2 regions of the Kitasatospora sp. NPDC002522 genome follow, and region 2 is predicted to be linked to the other one. Evidence: riboswitches for the same ligand, from Rfam matches in the RefSeq annotation. Region 2 holds a riboswitch; the other holds the start of a gene.

Region 1 (8,759 bases), on a different contig from region 2:
GGCGGGCCAAGTACGCGGCGACCGCGCTGGCCGCCGCGCTGGAGTCGGAGCCGGCCTTCCGGATCCGGATAGCCGAGCGCCTGCGGCTGGGCCAGCCGGACCTGGTGCGCGCGCTGGAGGCGGGCACCGTGCCGGCCGCGGCCGACCCGATGGACGTCGCCGCGGCGGCCTACCTGCTGCGCCCGACCGGCTGGACCCGGCTGGTGCACGAGGCCGGCGAGGAGGCCGAGCGGGCCGACGCGGAGGGCGCGGCGGCCGAGGCGGCCAGGCTGGCCGAACGGCTGCAGGAGGAGCTGGCGGAGGCCAGGTCGACGGCCCGCGGCGAGCTGGAGCGGGTCCGCACCGAGGCCGAGGGGGTGCGGCGGGAGGCCGACTCGCTGCGCAAGAAGGTCCGCTCGCTGGAGGCCGACACCCGCCGGGCCCAGGCCGAGAGCCGCCGCCTGGCAGGGGAGTTGGAGGCGGCGAAGGCCGCCGCCGCGGCCGAGCGCAGCGCCGCCGAGAGCGAGGCGCGCCGGCTGCGCCACCGGGTCTCCGAGCTGGAGACGGCGGTGGAGACCGGTCGCCGCACCGCCCGCGAGGGCCGCAGCGTCGAGGACATGCGGCTGCGCCTGCTGCTGGACACCGTGCTGCAGTCCGCGCAGGGCCTGCAGCGCGAACTGGCCCTGCCGGTCACCGCGCTGCGCCCGGCGGACCTGGTGGAGGCGGTGGAGCCGGGCTCGGCCTCGCCGAACGACGTGGCCCGGCGCGGCCTGGCCGAGGACGATCCGGCGCTGCTGGACCAGCTGCTGGCGATCCCGCAGGTCCACCTGGTGGTGGACGGCTACAACGTGACCAAGACCGGCTACCCGCAACTGCCGCTGGAGCAGCAGCGGCTGCGGCTGCTGGGCGGGCTGGCGATGCTCGCGCAGCGCACCCAGGCCGAGGTCACCTGCGTCTTCGACGGCCAGGACCTGGACGTCCCGGTGATCATGGCGCCGCCGCGCGGCGTGCGGGTGCGGTTCAGCCGCACCGGGGAGACCGCGGACGAGCTGATCCGCCGACTGGTCCGGGCCGAGCCGCAGGGCCGTCCGGTGGTGGTGGTCTCGGCCGACAAGGAGGTCGCGGACGGGGTGCGGAAGGCGGGCGCCCGCCCGGTCTCCTCGACGCTGCTGCTCAACCGGTTGTCCCGGACCTGACCTCGGCTGACGGCCGATCAGGCGGCCCCGCGAGGTTGCCGGAGTGTGTCGGTGTGGTGAAAGCGTCCGGGGAGGCCGGTTCGCGGGCACCTGGGAGTGGACGCGAAGGCTTGGACTTCACTAGGGTCTGGCGTCAAACCTATATTCCGGACTATCACTCCTAGGGGTGAGTCCAGCAGGAAGAAGGAGCACCTCCCTTGGCCTCCCACCGCCGTCCCAAGCAGCCGAGCCGCGCACGGGTCTCCGTGCTCACCGCTGCCGCCGCGACCGCGGTCGCCCTGTCGGCCCAGGTGAGCGCGCACGCCGCGCCCGCGTCGCCGAGCAAGGACGAGGTCAAGGCGCAGGTCGACAAGCTGCTCGAGGAGCAGGAGCAGGCGGCCGAGAAGTTCAACGGTGCCAAGGAGCGCTCCGACCAGCTGCGCAAGCAGGCCGACCAGCTGCAGGACCAGGTGGCCCGCAGCCAGGAGCAGATGACCGAACTGGCCTCCGGGCTGGCCGCGGTGGCGGGCGACCAGTACCGCCAGGGCGGGGTGGACCCGTCGATGCAGCTGATGCTCTCCGCCAACCCGGACACCTACCTCGCGCAGGCGTCCTCCTTCGACCAGGCCGCCAGCACCCAGGCGGAGACCCTGAAGTCGCTGAAGGACCAGCAGCGCCGGCTGGACCAGCAGAAGCAGGAAGCCGCCCAGGTGCTGGCCGAACTGGACAGCCAGACCAAGGCGTTGAACGACGCCAAGGCGGACGTCCAGGACAAGCTCCAGCAGGCGCAGAAGCTGCTCAGCAAGCTCAGCGCCGCGGACCGCGCCTCGATCCTGGAGGGCACCGGCGGCTCCGCCTCCCGCAGCGCCTCCCGGGTCGACATCTCCAGCCTCCCGCCGGCCAGCGGCTACGCCGCGGTCGCGGTGAAGGCCGCGCTCGGCAAGCAGGGCGCGCCGTACGTCTGGGGCGCGACCGGTCCGAGCAGCTTCGACTGCTCCGGCCTGATGCAGTGGGCCTACGCGCAGGCCGGCGTCTCGATCCCGCGCACCTCGCAGTCGCAGGCCACCGCGGGCGTCAACGTCGGCCGTGACTGGCACAACGCCCAGCCCGGCGACCTGGTCATCTACTACGGCGACCAGCACCACGTCGGCATGTACATCGGCAACGGCCTGGTGCTGCACGCGCCGCACACCGGCGACGTGGTGAAGACCATGGCGGTCGACACCCTGCCGATCAACACCATCCGCCGGATCTGACGATCCGACGAACCGGACATAAGCCCACAGAGGGCGACAACTGACGCACCGTGACACGCCCGGACGGGTCGAGATCTCCCTGTGATCCGCGACACGTCCGGGCGTGTCATTTCTCGACCATATGGTGAAAATCAATAAGCTCTACGTTACAGGCTGATCACGGTCGGTCAGATTCGTAATCGAATTCGACGCAGAATCAGATTTTCTTCTGACAAGGATTTGAACGGATCACGGATCGGTTACTAGGGTCATGCCTCGACCACCGCAATGTCGATCGCCCATGGGGGGCGACGGCGGAGGTCGCCGCCGAGTCCGTGACACAGCGGGCGGGCCGTCACCACGAGGCCTGCCGACGGGGATGCCCCTGCGGGGGTGCTGTCGAACGGAGCCGGGGAACCACGTTCCCCCGGGGTGAATCGGTGTCAGGTCGGCCGTAGCAGCGGCCGGTGAGGCACCGTAGGGCTTCTTCCGGCCCGAACCCGTCAGCTCACCCGGTAGGCGGTGTGTGAGGAAGAAGGAGTCCGCCTTCGTGGCGTCCCATCGTCGTCCCAAGCCCGCAGGCCGTGCCCGGGTCTCGATTCTCACTGCCGCCGCCGCCACCGCCGTGGCGCTCTCCACCCAGGGCGGTGCGCACGCCGGCCCGGCGCCGACCAAGGACCAGGTCAAGCAGCAGGTCGACCAGCTCAACGAGCAGGCCGAGGTGAAGACCGAGGCGTACAACGCCGCGGTGGTCAAGCAGCAGGACCTGCAGAAGCAGGTCGGCCAGCTGCAGGACCAGGTGGCGCGCCAGCAGGACCGGGTGACCACCGTTCAGGACAGCCTGGCCGGCATCGCCGCCGAGCAGTACCGCACCGGCGGCGTCTCGCAGACCATGCAGCTGATGCTCTCCAGCAGCCCGGACGCCTTCCTCGGGCAGGCCGGCGCGCTGGACCAGGTCGGCTCCACCCAGGCCGGGCTGCTGAAGTCCTTCAAGACCGAGCAGGCCGCGCTCGACCAGCAGCGCGACGAGGCCCAGCGCAAGCTCACCGAACTGGACGTCACCGCCAAGGCCCTGAAGGCCGACAAGGAGGACATCCAGGCGAAGCTGGCCAAGGCCACCGACCTGCTCAACTCGCTCACCCAGAAGGAGCGCGACGAGCTGGCCGCCGCCGAGGCGAAGGCCGCCGCGGACTCCCGCGCCCAGGCCGACACCGCCCAGCGCGCCTCCCGCGACGAGTCCCGCCCGGACCTCGGCGCCGTGAAGGCCACCTCCGGCTACGCCGGGGCCGCGCTCGCCGCCGCCACGTCCAAGCTCGGCAGCTGGTACTCCTACGGCGCGGCCGGTCCGACCACCTTCGACTGCTCCGGCCTGATGCAGTGGGCCTACGCGCAGGCCGGCGTCTCGATCCCGCGCACCTCGCAGGCCCAGGCCGGCGCCGGCACCCGGATCGGGTCGGACATCTCCAAGGCCCAGCCGGGCGACCTGATCATCTACTACGGCGACATGCACCACGTCGGCATGTACGTGGGCAACGGGCAGGTCCTGCACGCCCCGCACACCGGTGCGCAGGTCCGCTACGAGTCGGCCACCGCGATGCCGATCAACACCATCGTGCGGGTCTGACCCAGGGTCAGCGCGAACGGCCCGACACCCCCGACCTGGGGTGTCGGGCCTTCGTCGTCCCGATGTCCGATTCGCGGTCAAATATTCGAAGGTGTCAGGGTTTGGACTGGATCGATCCGACTCGCTAACCTCTGCCCCCGAGCCCCCGAGCGGACGGCCGCCCCGCCGGGCGGCGGCGGAGGCGGCCGCAGGAACGGAGTCCTCGCGCATGTCGGTGCACCGTCGCCCCCCACTGCCGGGCGTCCAGCGGTTGGCCCGCGCCCTGGCGCTCACCGCCGCCGCCGCGGGCGCGCTCGGCGTCACGGTCGCCGCCGCCGGCGCGGCGCCGCTCAGCCCGGCCGAGCCGCTGGGCCGCAAGGAGGTCAAGGCGCAGGTCGACCAGCTGTACGACGAGGCCGAGCAGGCCTCCGAGAAGTTCAACGCCGCCCAGGAGCAGCAGCGGAAGCTGCAGGCCGAGGCGGCCTCGCTGCAGGACCAGGTGGCCGCCGGGCAGGACGAGCTCAACCGGCTGACCGGCAACCTGGCCGCGGTCGCCGCCGCCCAGTACCGCGCGCAGGGCGTCGACCCCACCCTGCGGCTGATGCTCGACCGCGACCCGGCCGGCTACCTGGACGGCGCCCGCTCGCTCGACCAGGCCACCTCCCGGCAGAACGACACCCTGCGGGAGGTCGCCGACCGGCAGCGCCGGCTCGACCAGCGCCGCCAGGAGGCGACCGCCAAGCTCGCCGAGCTGGAGAACGTCCGGCAGTCGCTGGCCGCCGCCAAGGAGGACGTCAAGGCGCGGCTCGGCCGGGCCCAGCACCTGCTGAACGGCCTCGGCGCCACCGAGCGCGCCCGGCTGATCACCGACGACGCCCGGGAGGCCGAGCAGCGCGCCACCCGCGGCGCCGACCGGGTCGACCTCGGCGACCAGCCGCCCTCCTCGGACCGCGCCGCGGTCGCGCTGGCCGCCGCGATCGCCAAGATCGGCTCCCCCTACGTGTACGGATCGACCGGCCCGCGCACGTTCGACTGCTCCGGTCTGATGTACTGGTCGTGGCGGCAGGCCGGAGTGACCCTGCCGCGCACCTCGCAGGAGCAGGCCTCGGCCGGCCGGCGGGTGAGCCTCGCCGAAGCCCGGCCCGGAGACCTGGTGATCTTCTACAAGGACATGCACCACGTCGGCATGTACGCCGGCGGCGGTGTCGTCGTGCACGCCCCGTACCCCGGGGCCCGGGTCCGCTACGAGAGCGTCAACGCGATGCCGGTCAGCTCGGTGGTGCGGGTCTGAGCCCGGACGAGCCCCTGGTCACCGACCTGCCCCGGGTGTCCGGGCGGCAGGTCGGTGCTCCGCTGTCCCGTCGCGCCGCCCTGCTGCTGGCCGCCGCCGGGGCGGTCCAGCTCTCGCTGCCCCGGGCGGTCGCCCCGCCCCGCCGGGCGCCGCTGGCAGCGCCCGCCGCGCCCGACACCCGCGGCGACGTCGAGCGGCTGCTCGCGCTGCGGGCGCTCGCCGTCCGGCAGGGCGACGCCGCCCGGCTGCTGGCGCTCGGCGCCCCCGAGGCCGAGGAGTCCGACCGGGACCTGCTGGAGCGCACCGCCGAGCTGCGCTTCGCCGAGTACACCCTGAAGCTCGGCTCGTTCACCGAGCCGCCGGCGGGCGCCGACCGGATCACCGTCGCCGCGGAGCTCGGCTACCGGCTGGACGGTGTCGACGACTACCCGGCGCTGCTGGAGCGGCAACTGGAGCTGACCCGCGCCGAGGACGGCTGGCAGGTGGTCCGGGAGACCCCGACCGGAGCGGTGGCGCCCTGGGACCTCGGCGCGGTGCGCGCGGTGTCCGGGCGGCGCAGCCTGGTGCTCGGGCTCGGCGAGACCGCCGAGCTGGGCGCGCTGGCCGAGCTCGCCGACCAGGCGGTGCCCGCCGTGGCTGCCGTCTGGGGCGACTGGAAGCCCGGCCGGCTGCTGCTCGAACTCCCGCTCACCGAGCAGCAGTTCGCCCGGCGGATGGACGTCGCCGCGGACAGCTACCAGGGCATAGCCGCGGTCACCCTGGCGGTCAGCGGCGCCCCGGCGCACACCCCGGCCGACCGGATCCTGGTCAACCCGGAGGCGTACCGGCAGCTCAGCGACCTCGGCCGCCGGGTGGTGGTCACCCATGAGGCCACCCACGTCGCCACCCGGGCCGACACCAAGCCGTGGACTCCGCTGTGGCTCTCCGAGGGCGTCGCCGACTACACCGGCTACCGCGGCACCGGCCGCACCGCCCGGCAGATCGCCCCCGAACTCGCCAAGGAGGTCACCGCCGGTCGGCTGCCCACCGCGCTGCCCGCCGACGAGGCCTTCACCGCCGGCGCCGCCGGGATCGGCCAGGCCTACGAACTCTCCTGGCTGGCCTGCGACCTGATTGCCCGTCAGTGGGGCCAGGACCGGCTGGTGGCGTTCTACCGGTCGGTCGGCGCGCTCGGCGCCGGGCAGCTGGACCGTGCGATGCGCACCGAACTCGGCGTCGGCGTGGAGGAGTTCACCAAGCGGTGGATCAGCGAGACGGCGAAGCTGCGGAGTTGAGCGCCGCCTGGAGGCCCGCGGCGTCCAGGAAGGCCGTGTGGGTGCCCGCCGTGGTGCAGGCGAAGGCCCCGGCCAGCGCGCCGGCCCGCATGCACTCCTCGACCGGGCGGCCGGCCAGGTGCCGGCTGAGGAAGCCGGAGACGAAGGCGTCGCCCGCGCCGTTGCTGTCCACGATCGGCGCCCCCGGGTCCAGGGCCGGGAAGTGGCGCGGCAGTTCGTCCTCCCGGGTGAGCAGGAAGCTGCCCGCCGCACCGGCCGTGGCCACCACCAGCTCGGCCCGGCCCTGCGCCAGGACCGTGCGCATCACCGCCTCCGGGCGGCCGCCGACGGCCGCCGCGGAGAGGAAGACCAGGTCCGAGCCGAAGGCGTAGGCCCGGTGGTGCTCCTGCTGTCCGTCCCAGGTGTGCAGGTCGGTGGAGCTGCTGCGGCCCAGGCGGTGGATCTCCGGGTACATCTCCCGGTTGACGTTGGTGATCGACAGGTGGACGTGCCGGGTGCGCTCCAGCAGCGGCAGCCAGAACTCCCGCGGCAGCCGGGCGTCCGCGGGGTGGCGGCCGTCGTAGAAGGAGAACCGCAGGCCGTCCCGGTCGACCAGGTTGACGCTGCGCGGGGTGCCGGCCGGGGCCGGGAGGTGGCTGAAGTCCAGCCCCCGGCGGGCGTACTCGGCGAGGATCAGCTCGCCCTGCGGGTCGGCGCCGAGGAAGTCGGCGAACTTGGTGCGCAGACCCAGCGCGTGGCAGCCGAGTGCGACGCCGTTCCCGGTGTGCGCCGGGTAGTCGACGACCGGGGGCACGCCGACGGAGTCGCGGTCGGCGGGCACCTCGAGCCGGTCCACCCGGACGATGGTGTCCACGCCGACGCCGCCGACGATCAGGATGTCGTAGTCGATCACCCGGTGATGGTGGCAGCGCACGGCAGTTGCTGCAAGAGGTTTCAGAAAGTTCCAGTCGGGGGTCGTGCCGGCTCCCGACGGACCGTCAGGTGCGGTCGGCCGGGGTCAGGTCGTCCAGCAGGTCCTGCTCGTAGGCGATGCCCGGGCGGACCGGGTAGTGCGGGGCGACCTGGTCGGCGGGCAGGACCACGGTGGTGACGGCCTCCGGGCGGCGGGTGGAGCGCCACAGGCCGCGCGCCGACACGATGGTGGTGGCCAGCAGCAGCAGGTTGCGGGCGGTCAGCACCAGCACGCCCAGCAGCTCGCTGCGGTTGACCGCGCCGAACATCACCGGGAACTCCAGCGTGGTCAGCACCGTGGTGACCAGCACCATCACGGCCGCCGGGCGCTGGCTGGTGCCGCGCGCGGTCAGGCAGACGGCGGCCAGGCCGATGATCCAGATCATGTACTGCGGGCTGATCACCCGGCTGGTCACGGTGAAGATCAGCAGCGCGCAGAGCGCCGCGTCGTAGGTGGTCGCGGTGGTCCAGCGGGCCGCCCGCAGCCGCCACACCAGCAGCCAGCCGAAACCGGCGACGGTCAGCGCCACCATCACCTTGGAGACCACTGGCACCCACGGCCCGAGGAACTCCACCGAGCCGTAGTTCATCGTCACCGTGCCGTGCCAGGCGCCGGCCAGCTTGGCGAAGTGCAGCGGCAGCGCGCCCAGCGACTCGATCTCGATGCCGCGCTCGGACTGGAACTTCAGGAACTCGAAGGCCCCGTTCATCCCCGCCGTCAGCAGGAAGCCCAGCGAGGCCGCGAACGCCGCCGCCGCCGTCCACGAGCGGCGGGTGCGCCGTCCGCGCGGGGTGCCGATCAGCGCCAGCAGCGGCCAGATCTTCACCAGCCCGCCGAGGCCCAGCAGCACGCCGCCGAGGGCCGGCCGGCGCAGCAGGGCCAGCAGGCCGACGATCGCCAGCGCGGTCACGATGATGTCGTAGCGGCAGTACACCGTCGGCCCGAGCAGCGGCACGCCCGCCACCCAGTACCAGGCGCCGTGGTAGCTGCGGCCCCGGCGGGTGCCGGCGCGCATCAGCAGGGCCATCGCCGTCGCGTCGACCACGCCGCAGATCACGAAGAACGACACCAGGTACGACCAGGGCAGCAGCCCCGGCAGCAGGATCACCAGCGCCGCGCCCGGCGGGTACTGCCAGGTCACGTCGTCCAGCGGGAAGGTGCCGGTGCGCAGCACCTCGTACCAGCCGTGGTAGATCACCGAGACGTCCGCCGTCACGTCGGTGCTGGCGATCCGCAGCACCCCGGCGAGC
Region 2 (8,759 bases):
CTGCACGGCGCCTGGAACGCCGCCGCCGACCTCGGCACCGACGGCTTCCTCCTGGTCTACGGCCTGGTCATGGTCCCCGCCTTCGCCACTCTGGTCTGCTTCGCCGTCTGGGCCCAGACCCGCCGCGCCCGCCAACCGGTCCGCCCGGCCCCCGACCCCGCCCCGTGAAACCCGATTTCCTTTTCCCGTGGCTCTCACGTACTGTTGGGTTCACCGACGCGGGGTGGAGCAGCTCGGTAGCTCGCTGGGCTCATAACCCAGAGGTCGCAGGTTCAAATCCTGTCCCCGCTACTCAGTAGCACGAAGGCCCGGAGGCATCGCCTCCGGGCCTTCGGCCTTTCTGTGCGAATAATCCGTTGCCTCCGGCGGAGGGCGGTGCCTATGGTGGCGGCACACTGAAAGGAGGTGATCCTGAATTGAGTTCCATCAGGATGCGTGAGGTGGCTGCTCGCTAGAGCCGCCCCTGCCTGTGCAGGATGAGGCCGCCTGGCCTCCGGCTCAGGCGCAGACCCAAGCAGTCACCCGGCCCGTGGGCTCACCGGTACATCCCCGGTGCCTCGACCGCCGCTCCCGCCCTCGTGCGGGACCCCGGCCCGAGGAAGCAGCCCACGGGCCGCCTGCTTTTCCGGTGCGTTTTCCGGTGCTTTCCCGGCCAGGTCGCGGCGAGTGGTCAGCGGCGGCGCAGGACGAGGGTGCGGTGCGGGGGGCTGGTGGTGAGGACCCGGCCGGCGATGCCGTGGTGGCGCAGCGCGGCCCGCAGTTCCGGGAGGTGGGGGCAGGGGCGCCCGGTCCCGTCGAACAGCGGGTAGACCCGGACTTCGCCGGTGGGGGCGGTGACGCGGGTGAGTTCGAGGAGGGCTCGCAGCTGCTCGGCGGGGGCGAAGTGCGCCGGGTACGCGAAGAGCAGGTAGGAGCTGAGGGTGAGCGCGAAGGTGTGGTCGGCGAACGGGAGCCGGGGCAGCGCGGCCGCGATGTAGCGCTCGGGGTGGGCGGCGGCGTCGGCGGTGAAGAGCCGGCGGGCGCGGTCCCAGCTGCGCAGGTACTTGTCGGGGTGGTGGCGGCCGGGCGGCAGGTGGCGGCGGGGGTCGCGGTGGATGGCGCCGGCCATCCGGTCGCGTCCGGCGTCGGCGAGGGCGGCGAGGCGGTCGGGGCCGGCGGCGTACGCGGGGTCGGCGGCGATCACCTCGCAGCCGAGGGTGCGGGCTTCGGCGGCGAGCGCGGCCGCCCCGCCGGGACAGTCGAGGACCGGTCCGGGCAGGGCGGCGAGGTCGGCGCGGGTGAGGCCGAAGTAGGCGCAGTACTCGTCCAGCGGCCGGGAGGTGACCAGGACCGCCTCGCGGTCCGGTCGCTGACGCAGCGTCGGGGGCGCGGCGCTCATCGGGCTCCTTCGGCGGAGGGGCTTCGGCCCGTCCCATCCGAACACGGGGCCCTGGGCGGCGCATGTTCGTGCGTGCGGTCGGCACGGGGCCGGGCGCTGGGCCCGGCCCCGGCGCGTGGTCAGTGGCCGGCGAGCAGGGCGCGGGCGGCGAGGCGGTTGACGTTGGTCAGGCCGCGGATCAGGTGCGGGGTGAGGAAGACCAGGACCAGGCCGACCACGGTGACAGCGGCGATCTGCCAGAACGAGGTGAGCTCGTAGACGTGGTGCACGCCGTGGCTGTCGGTCCAGTCGGCGACCCGGTAGCCGTTCCAGTCGGTGTAGCGCGCGAAGACCCACTGGTAGGCGGGGAACAGCACGAGCGCCCAGCCGACGGTGAAGAACACCAGCGAGACGCTGAAGCTGAACACCGCCCACGGGAACATCACGAACTGGTGCAGCACCGCCTTCCACCCCGCGGCGTCGCCGAGCCGCGCGGTGATCGCGCCCCACACGCCCTCCCGACGGACCGTCACCGGCCGCGGCGCGGGCAGCTCCAGCCCGAGCAGGCTGCCGACCCGGTACCGCTCCCCGGCGCCCAGCCCGCGGGCCGCCACCAGCAGCAGCGCCAGCACCGGCAGCCCCAGCATGGTGACCGCCGTCCCGATCCCCAGGCAGAACAGCGTCACCACCACCGTGAACCCGAGGATCGCCATCGGCAGTCCGGTCAACGTGTACCCGAACTCGCGGAACGTGAAGGAGGAGAACGGCGCCCGCCAGAACCCCGGCCGCGATTCAACGGCCGGCTTGCGCGAGACGCTCGGAGCGGAGACCGGGTGCGAGGCGGTGGACATCAGCGGGCCCTTCGGATCGGGTGACTGGCTACTCCTCCAAGGTGCCGCAGCGGGCTGCCCGGTCGGAATGACGCCTGCTGCCGGATCCGAGGTGGGGTTAACCCCCCTGCCTGCGCTGCAGCTCCTGCCACTCCGGGGCGAGGAGGGAGTACTGGAGGGCGTCGTGCCAGGTGCCGGAGCGGTGGGTGTCGTGGCGGAGGCGGCCCTCGTAGTGGAAGGCGGCGCGGGTGAGGACACGTTGGGCGGGGGTGTTGGCGGGGTGGGTGCGGGCGGTGAGGCGGTGCAGGGCGAGGTGGTCGAAGGCGAGGGTGCAGAGCAGCGCGGTGGTCTCGGCGGCGTAGCCGTGGCCCCAGGTGTCGGGGCGCAGGGCGACGCCGAGTTGGGCCGCGTGGTCGCCTTCGCGGGTGAGCGCGGCCTGGCCGATCACCTCGCCGGAGAGGTGCTCGACGGCGAGGCGGTAGTGCTCGCGGGGCTCGCGTTCGGCCTCGTCGAGGTAGAGCTCCAGCTGGTCGGCGCAGCCCTCGAAGTCCTGGGCTTCGAAGGCCAGGTGGCGGACGACTCGCGGGTCGCCGTGCACGGCCTGCAGCGCGGCGACCTCCTCCGGGGTGTGCCGGTACTCGCGGAGGGTGAGCCGGGGCCCGGTCAGCCGGACGGTTTCCATGGCGCCCGACCCTACCCGGCGGTGGGGTGGGGACCGGTTAACGTACCTGGGTGGATGACGACGACCTGCAGCTGCTGCCCCGTACCCGGACCGCCGACCTGCTCGACTGGGCGGCGGGCGAGGGCCTGCCGCCGGTGGACGAGGGGGCGGTGCGGGCCGTCCTGACGCTGTTGGAGCTCGGTGGGGCCCGGCTGCACGACGGGTTCCCGGAGCTGTCCTCACCGATGGTGGAGCAGCTGCTGTACGAGCGCCTGCACCTGTACGTCCAGCCGGACGGCGACCCGTTGGCGTACGGCGCGGCGGTGCGGCTGCTGATCGACCGTCAGCGTACGGCGCGGCGGCTGAACGCCAAGCGGTGGGAGCGGCTGCACGAGGAGGCCGACTGGCAGGGCGAGCTGCTGGCGGGGCTGCTGCGGCGCTCGGACCTGGTGACCTGGCCGCGGCTGTACGCGTTGCTGCTGCGGGCGGACGGGGTGCCGGAGTGGGACCTGGACGCGGTGCGGGTGTGGCTGGACGGCTTCCGGGAGTTCACGCAGGAGGAGCGGCAGGCGGCGTTCGAGCAGGTGCCGGGCCTGGAGCCGGGCGACGCGTGGAGCCCGGAGCGGATCCGGGTGGTGGGGATGGCCACCGACGGGGCGCGGCGGCTGCTGGAGCAGGGCCTGATGCACCGCTCGTACCGCAACCTGGCCGAGCTGACCGCCCGCGGGCTCCCGATGCCGGCCGAACTCGCCGGTGACTTCGAGGGGTTCGAGGCGGCGGTGGCCGAGGCCGCGATCGACCTGTGCGGCGAGTGGACCGTCCCGGGCCTGGCCCGCCTGCTGCTGGAGGAGTACCCGGACCTGGCGCCGGAGGACTACGTGCCGGGTCCGGCCCAGCGGGAGGCGTTCGCGGACCTGGCGCCGGAGGAGTACCTCCCGGGCCAGGCCGAGCGGGACGGGCTCCCGGGCCTGGACCCGGAGGGATAGCCGGTCAGGCGGCGGTGCCTACGGCTGGAGGCCGTGGGCGGTGAGCCACGGGAGCGGGTCGATCGGGGCGCCCGCGGCGGGGCGGACCTCCAGGTGGAGGTGGGGTCCGGTGACGTTGCCGGTGGCACCGACCGCGCCGAGGACGGTGCCGGCGGTGACCTGGCCGGACGGGGTGGCGATCTGCGACAGGTGGCAGTACCAGATCTCGGTGCCGTCGGGCAGGGTCTGGATGACGCGGTAGCCGTAGGCGCCGGACCAGCCGGCCGAGGTGACGGTGCCGGCGGCGACGGCGGCGACGGGGGTGCCGGTGCGGGCGGTGAAGTCGAGGCCGGTGTGCAGCAGCGCCCAGTGGTCGCCGGACTGCGCGAAGTGTGCGGTGAGCTGGTAGTCGGCGAGCGGGAGGGCGTAGGCGTCGCGGTGCGTCCCGGCCTGCTGGGCGGCCCGCTTGGCCTCGGCCTCCTGGGCGGCGGCGACCCGGGCGCTCTCGTCGGCCGCGGTGCGCTGGCCGTCGGCCTGCTGCTGGATGCGGGCGGCGAGGGCGAGCCCGGGGTCGGCGGCCAGCAGGCCGTCCGACGCCTCGTCAGCGGCGGTCACGGCGGGTGCGGCGGGTGCCGGGGCGGCGGCCTGCGCGGGGGCGGCGGCGAGTCCGGTGGCGCCGAGCGCGGCGGTCATCGCGGCGGCGCCGAACAGCGGGGCTGCTCCGGCGCGGGACTGGCGGGGCAGGCGGTGCCGGACGGCGTCCTGCTCGGCCGGGTGGTCGAGCAGCCGGGTGCCGGTGCTCTCGGTGTAGGTCGACGCCACGGGGGCGTGCTCCTTCCTTCCCTGTCGCCGACCGGGTTAGCTGACGGGTTCGGAGGTGGAAGGTCTCCTACGGTCGGGCCCGAGGGCCGTTCCGATTCACCCCGGTGGAAGGTGGTTCCCCGGCTCCTGGGCGGCCCGGTGAAGGGCGTGCCCGGTTGGATTAGGCGTGGCGCACGGTGCCGCTTGGTTACGGCGTTGCCGACCGCGCTGCGTTATCAAACGTTAATCCTATGGACCCCATGATTCCAAGCTCCTACCGAGGGGCTGTGAAACTTTCCTGACGACCTATGGGTGATTTGTGACGGTTTACCAGAAGCCCCCACCGCCGGCATGACGGACCGTGACGGCGGAGTTGAGTATCCGTGCTCACGACCCGGGCCGACCGCGCCCCGACCCTGGTGCCATGACCGCACCGATGCCCCACCGGACCACCGCGGCGTTCTACCTCCAGGCCGCCGCCTCCTTCGTCCTCGCCACCGTCGCGCTCGTCGTCGGGATCGCCTACCTGCCGGTGAACGCCTGGATGCGCGCGTTCCTCGCCGTCGGACTGCTCTTCGAGATCACCTCCGCGTTCACGTTGGCCAAGGTGATCCGCGACCGCCAGGACGAGGGGGCGCTCACCAGCCGGGTCGACCAGGCCCGCCTGGAGAAGCTGATCGCCGAACACGACCCCTTCAAGGTGGACGGCATCTGACCGCACCCGCCGACCGCCGTTCCGGCGGGCCTCCAGGCCTCCGCCACCTCCAGGACTTGACGGCTAAGGCTATTAGCCTTAGCTTTATGGCTATCGGCAGTCAGCCGAACCCCGGAGAGCCCGGACCAGCCAGGAGGCCCGCCATGAACAGCACCCTCGGCACCACCCAGTACCTCGACGTCACCGGCGGCACCCTCGCCTACGACGACACCCCGGGCGACGGCGTCCCGGTGGTCCTGCTCCCCGGCATGCTCGACTCCCGCCGGGTCTACCGGTTCCTCGCCCCGCTGCTGAGCGCGGCCGGCCACCGGGTGGTCACCATGGACCTCCGCGGCATGGGCGAGACCTCCACCGGCTTCGCCGACTACAGCCCGGCCGCGATCGCCGACGACCTGGTCGCCCTGCTCGCCCACCTGGACCTGCGCGGCGCCGTGCTGGTCGGCAGCTCGTACACCGGTGCCACCGTGGTGCGCGCCGCCACGCTCGCCCCGGAGCGCACCGGCGGCGTGGTGCTGATCGACGCCTTCGTCGAGAACCTGCCGCTGAACGCCTTCCAGAAGGCTCTGTTCGGGGTCGCCGGGCCGGTCATCGGCGCCTTCCCCGGCATCTGGAGCCCGATGCAGAAGTTCTACTACCCGAAGGGCGCCCGCCCGGCGGACTTCGACGACTACCGGGCCTCGCTCGGCGCGATGCTGCGCGAGCCGGCCCGCAAGGCCGCGGTGGCCGGGTACCTGCACGGCAACTCCGCGCCGATCGGCTGGTGCGCGGAGGTCACCGCCCCCGGGCTGGTGCTGATGGGCGCCAAGGACCCCGACTTCCCGAAGCCGGAGGTGCTGGCCGACCGGCAGGCCGCGGCGCTGAAGGGCCGCAAGGTGATGATCGAGGACGCCGGCCACTACCCGATGGCCTCGCACCCGCAGCTCGTCGCCGACGCCCTGCTCGCCTTCCTCGGGAAGATCGCCTGATGCCCCGCGCCGGACTCTCCACCGCCGCCGTGGTGGACCACGCCCTCGACCTGATCGATGCTCAGGGCGCCGAGGCGCTCACCCTGGCCGCGGTCGCCGCCAAGGCCGGGGTGGCCACCCCCTCGCTGTACAAGCACGTCTCGGGCGGTCTCGCCGAACTGCGCCGGCTGGTCGCGGTGCGGACCACCGACGACCTGACCGAGCGGCTGGCGGCGGCCGTGCTCGGCCGCTCCCGGGAGGCGGCGGTGGCCGCGCTGCTCACCGCGTACGCCGGGTACGCCGACGAGTTCCCGCGGCGGTACGCGGCGCTGCCCCAGGCGCCGGACCCGGACCCGGAGTTGAGCGCGGCGGGCGGACGGCTGGTGGAGGTGCTGTTCGCGGTGCTGCGCGGGTACGGGCTGGCGGGGTCGGAGGCGGTGCACGCCGCCCGGACGCTGCGGGCGACCGCCCACGGGTACGCCTCGTTGGCCACGGCGGGGGCGTTCCAGCTCGCCGAGGGCCGGGACGTGACGCTGGAGCGCCTGACGGAGGTGCTGGTGGCGGGCCTGGCGCACTGGCCGTCGTGACCTCCCGGCGACTCGCGCGTTCTACCCGGTATGAAGAAGCGCAGCATGCTCGCCTTTGCCTCGCTGGCCGTCGGCGTGGTCGCCTCCCTTGCCGCCCCCAGCGCGCACGCCGCCCCGCACCCGGTCGGCACCGGTCCGCTGACCGACGCGGTCACGGCGCCCGACCTGCCGCTCTCGCCGGACTACCCGGAGTCGGTGGCGCAGGGGCTGACAGGGCAGGCGCCGTCGCTCTGAGCACCTCCGGGACGAGCGGCGCAATCGCCGCATTCCCGCGCGAATCCCCGAACTCGGTGCCGGTTCGAGACCTTCTCGTCATCCTCCGCGCGTAACACTGTCTGTCGGTCGGGAAGTCATACCGATGAAGACCGCCTTCACGGTCGTGACCGACAGCACGGAGGACAGCGCACATGCCGCAGGCGACCCAGCACACCGAGCCGGCCACCGGACTGATCCCCACGCCCCGGACCGCCCTGGACGACGCTCCGCCCGCCTGGGCGGGAACGACCCGGCCGAAGAGCCTCGGGGCGGTGCTGCAGCGGGGTTTCTCGGTGGCGCGCGGGGTGTTCTCGCTGCGCCCGGTCGCCGCGCGGCCGCAGCCGGGGTACGGCGAGGTCGACGGGCAGTGACACGGCGTCGGCCCGTGTGGTGAACCGCCTGGTCGGCCGGTGCGTCCATAGGATGGTCGGCACTGGCACGACGAGCGGAAGGGCCGGCGCTTCGGATGGACCAGAGCTCGCCGCGGCCTGCCAGTCGCACCGAGTTGCGGTGCCTGCGGCTGCTGCTGCGCGCGTCGAGCGCGGCGGACCTGCTGGGGACGCTGCTGGCCGAGGGCCCGGCGTGGATCACCGGTGAGGGTTCGGCGCTCTACCTGCTGGACGACGGGATGCTGCGGCTGACCGCTTCGCACGGGCTGCCGGACTGGGTGCACCAGAAGTACGGGGTGGTCGATCCGGCGTCCGAGCTGCCGGCCGCGCTGGCGCTGCGCACCCGGGAGCCGGTGCTGCTGTCGCCGCGGCAGACCAGTGCCGACTATCCGAACGCGGCGGCGGGGCTGGGCACCGAGCTGGTGGCGCTGGCGGTGCTGCCGCTGGTGGTGGACGGCGACCCGGTGGGGTCGCTGGCGTTGGCGCTGGCGCACCGCGGGGCGGTGCCGCAGCGGGACCTCGACCTGTTGGAGACGCTGGCGGAGGCGTGCGCGCACCGCTTGGCGCACCTGCTCGACCACGTGCACGCGGCGCAGCCCGCGCCGGGCGGGGCGCGGGCCGAAGCGCCGTCGGGCGACGCGCAGTTGCTCGCCCTGGCCGTGCACGCGGCCGGCGCGGGCGCGTTCGAGCGGGACCTGGTGACCGGCGAGACGGTCTGGGACGAGCAGGCGTACCGGGTGGTGGGCCTGGAGCCGCCGGGTCCGGGCGGGCCGATGCCGGACCTGGCGCGGGTGGTGCACCCCGAGGACCTGCCGGACGTGCAGGCGGGCCTGGCGGAGGCGCTGGCCACCGGCGGCGGGTACCGGCTGCGGTACCGGGTGGTGCGGCCGGACGGGTCGGTGGGGCTGGTGGACGAGGCCGGCGAGGTGATGCTGGACGTGCACCGGCGGCCGGTGCGGATGGCCGGGCTGGTGACGGTCCGTCCGTGGCGTCCGGACCTGGCGGAGCCGAACCCGGCGGCGGGTGCGCGGACGGCGCTGCTGCTGGCGCTGACCAGGGCGCTGTCGCGGGCGGTGACGGTGCGCGAGGTGACCACGGCGCTGACCGACGTGGCGCGGCCGGCGCTGGGCGCGGCGAGCGTGGTGCTGGACCTGGTGGACGAGGGGCGGCTGCTGCCGGTGTCGCCGACGGTGTTCGGCGGTCCGCACCGGGCGGAGCTGAACCGGCTGCACGAGCTGGCCGGCGGGGTGATGGA

What was found. Region 2 has a riboswitch for cyclic di-AMP ahead of ACWD4U_RS16605 (M23 family metallopeptidase). Riboswitches for the same ligand answer to the same signal wherever they lie in the genome.
Region 1: it holds a riboswitch for cyclic di-AMP, as region 2 does, so the genes downstream of both, ACWD4U_RS02575 (C40 family peptidase) here and ACWD4U_RS16605 (M23 family metallopeptidase) in region 2, are expected to answer to the same signal.

The regions. Positions count from the first base shown of each region.
Region 1 covers NZ_JBSFXE010000002.1:196,806-205,564, forward strand. Annotated here, with positions in the region: gene ACWD4U_RS02565 (NYN domain-containing protein) at 1-1,175, shown strand, start outside; gene ACWD4U_RS02570 (C40 family peptidase) at 1,373-2,410, shown strand; cyclic di-AMP (ydaO/yuaA leader) riboswitch at 2,774-2,925, shown strand; gene ACWD4U_RS02575 (C40 family peptidase) at 2,940-4,013, shown strand; gene ACWD4U_RS02580 (C40 family peptidase) at 4,222-5,283, shown strand; gene ACWD4U_RS02585 (gluzincin family metallopeptidase) at 5,319-6,557, shown strand; gene ACWD4U_RS02590 (carbohydrate kinase family protein) at 6,529-7,449, opposite strand; gene ACWD4U_RS02595 (glycosyltransferase 87 family protein) at 7,535-8,759, opposite strand, start outside.
Region 2 covers NZ_JBSFXE010000017.1:15,835-24,593, forward strand. Annotated here, with positions in the region: gene ACWD4U_RS16575 (PrsW family intramembrane metalloprotease) at 1-168, shown strand, start outside; tRNA gene ACWD4U_RS16580 (tRNA-Met) at 218-291, shown strand; gene ACWD4U_RS16585 (class I SAM-dependent methyltransferase) at 671-1,378, opposite strand; gene ACWD4U_RS16590 (sensor domain-containing protein) at 1,498-2,208, opposite strand; gene ACWD4U_RS16595 (GNAT family N-acetyltransferase) at 2,306-2,869, opposite strand; gene ACWD4U_RS16600 (hypothetical protein) at 2,920-3,834, shown strand; gene ACWD4U_RS16605 (M23 family metallopeptidase) at 3,853-4,635, opposite strand; cyclic di-AMP (ydaO/yuaA leader) riboswitch at 4,646-4,812, opposite strand; gene ACWD4U_RS16610 (YiaA/YiaB family inner membrane protein) at 5,039-5,329, shown strand; gene ACWD4U_RS16615 (alpha/beta fold hydrolase) at 5,473-6,294, shown strand; gene ACWD4U_RS16620 (TetR-like C-terminal domain-containing protein) at 6,294-6,860, shown strand; gene ACWD4U_RS16625 (hypothetical protein) at 6,891-7,094, shown strand; gene ACWD4U_RS16630 (hypothetical protein) at 7,268-7,486, shown strand; gene ACWD4U_RS16635 (SpoIIE family protein phosphatase) at 7,582-8,759, shown strand, end outside.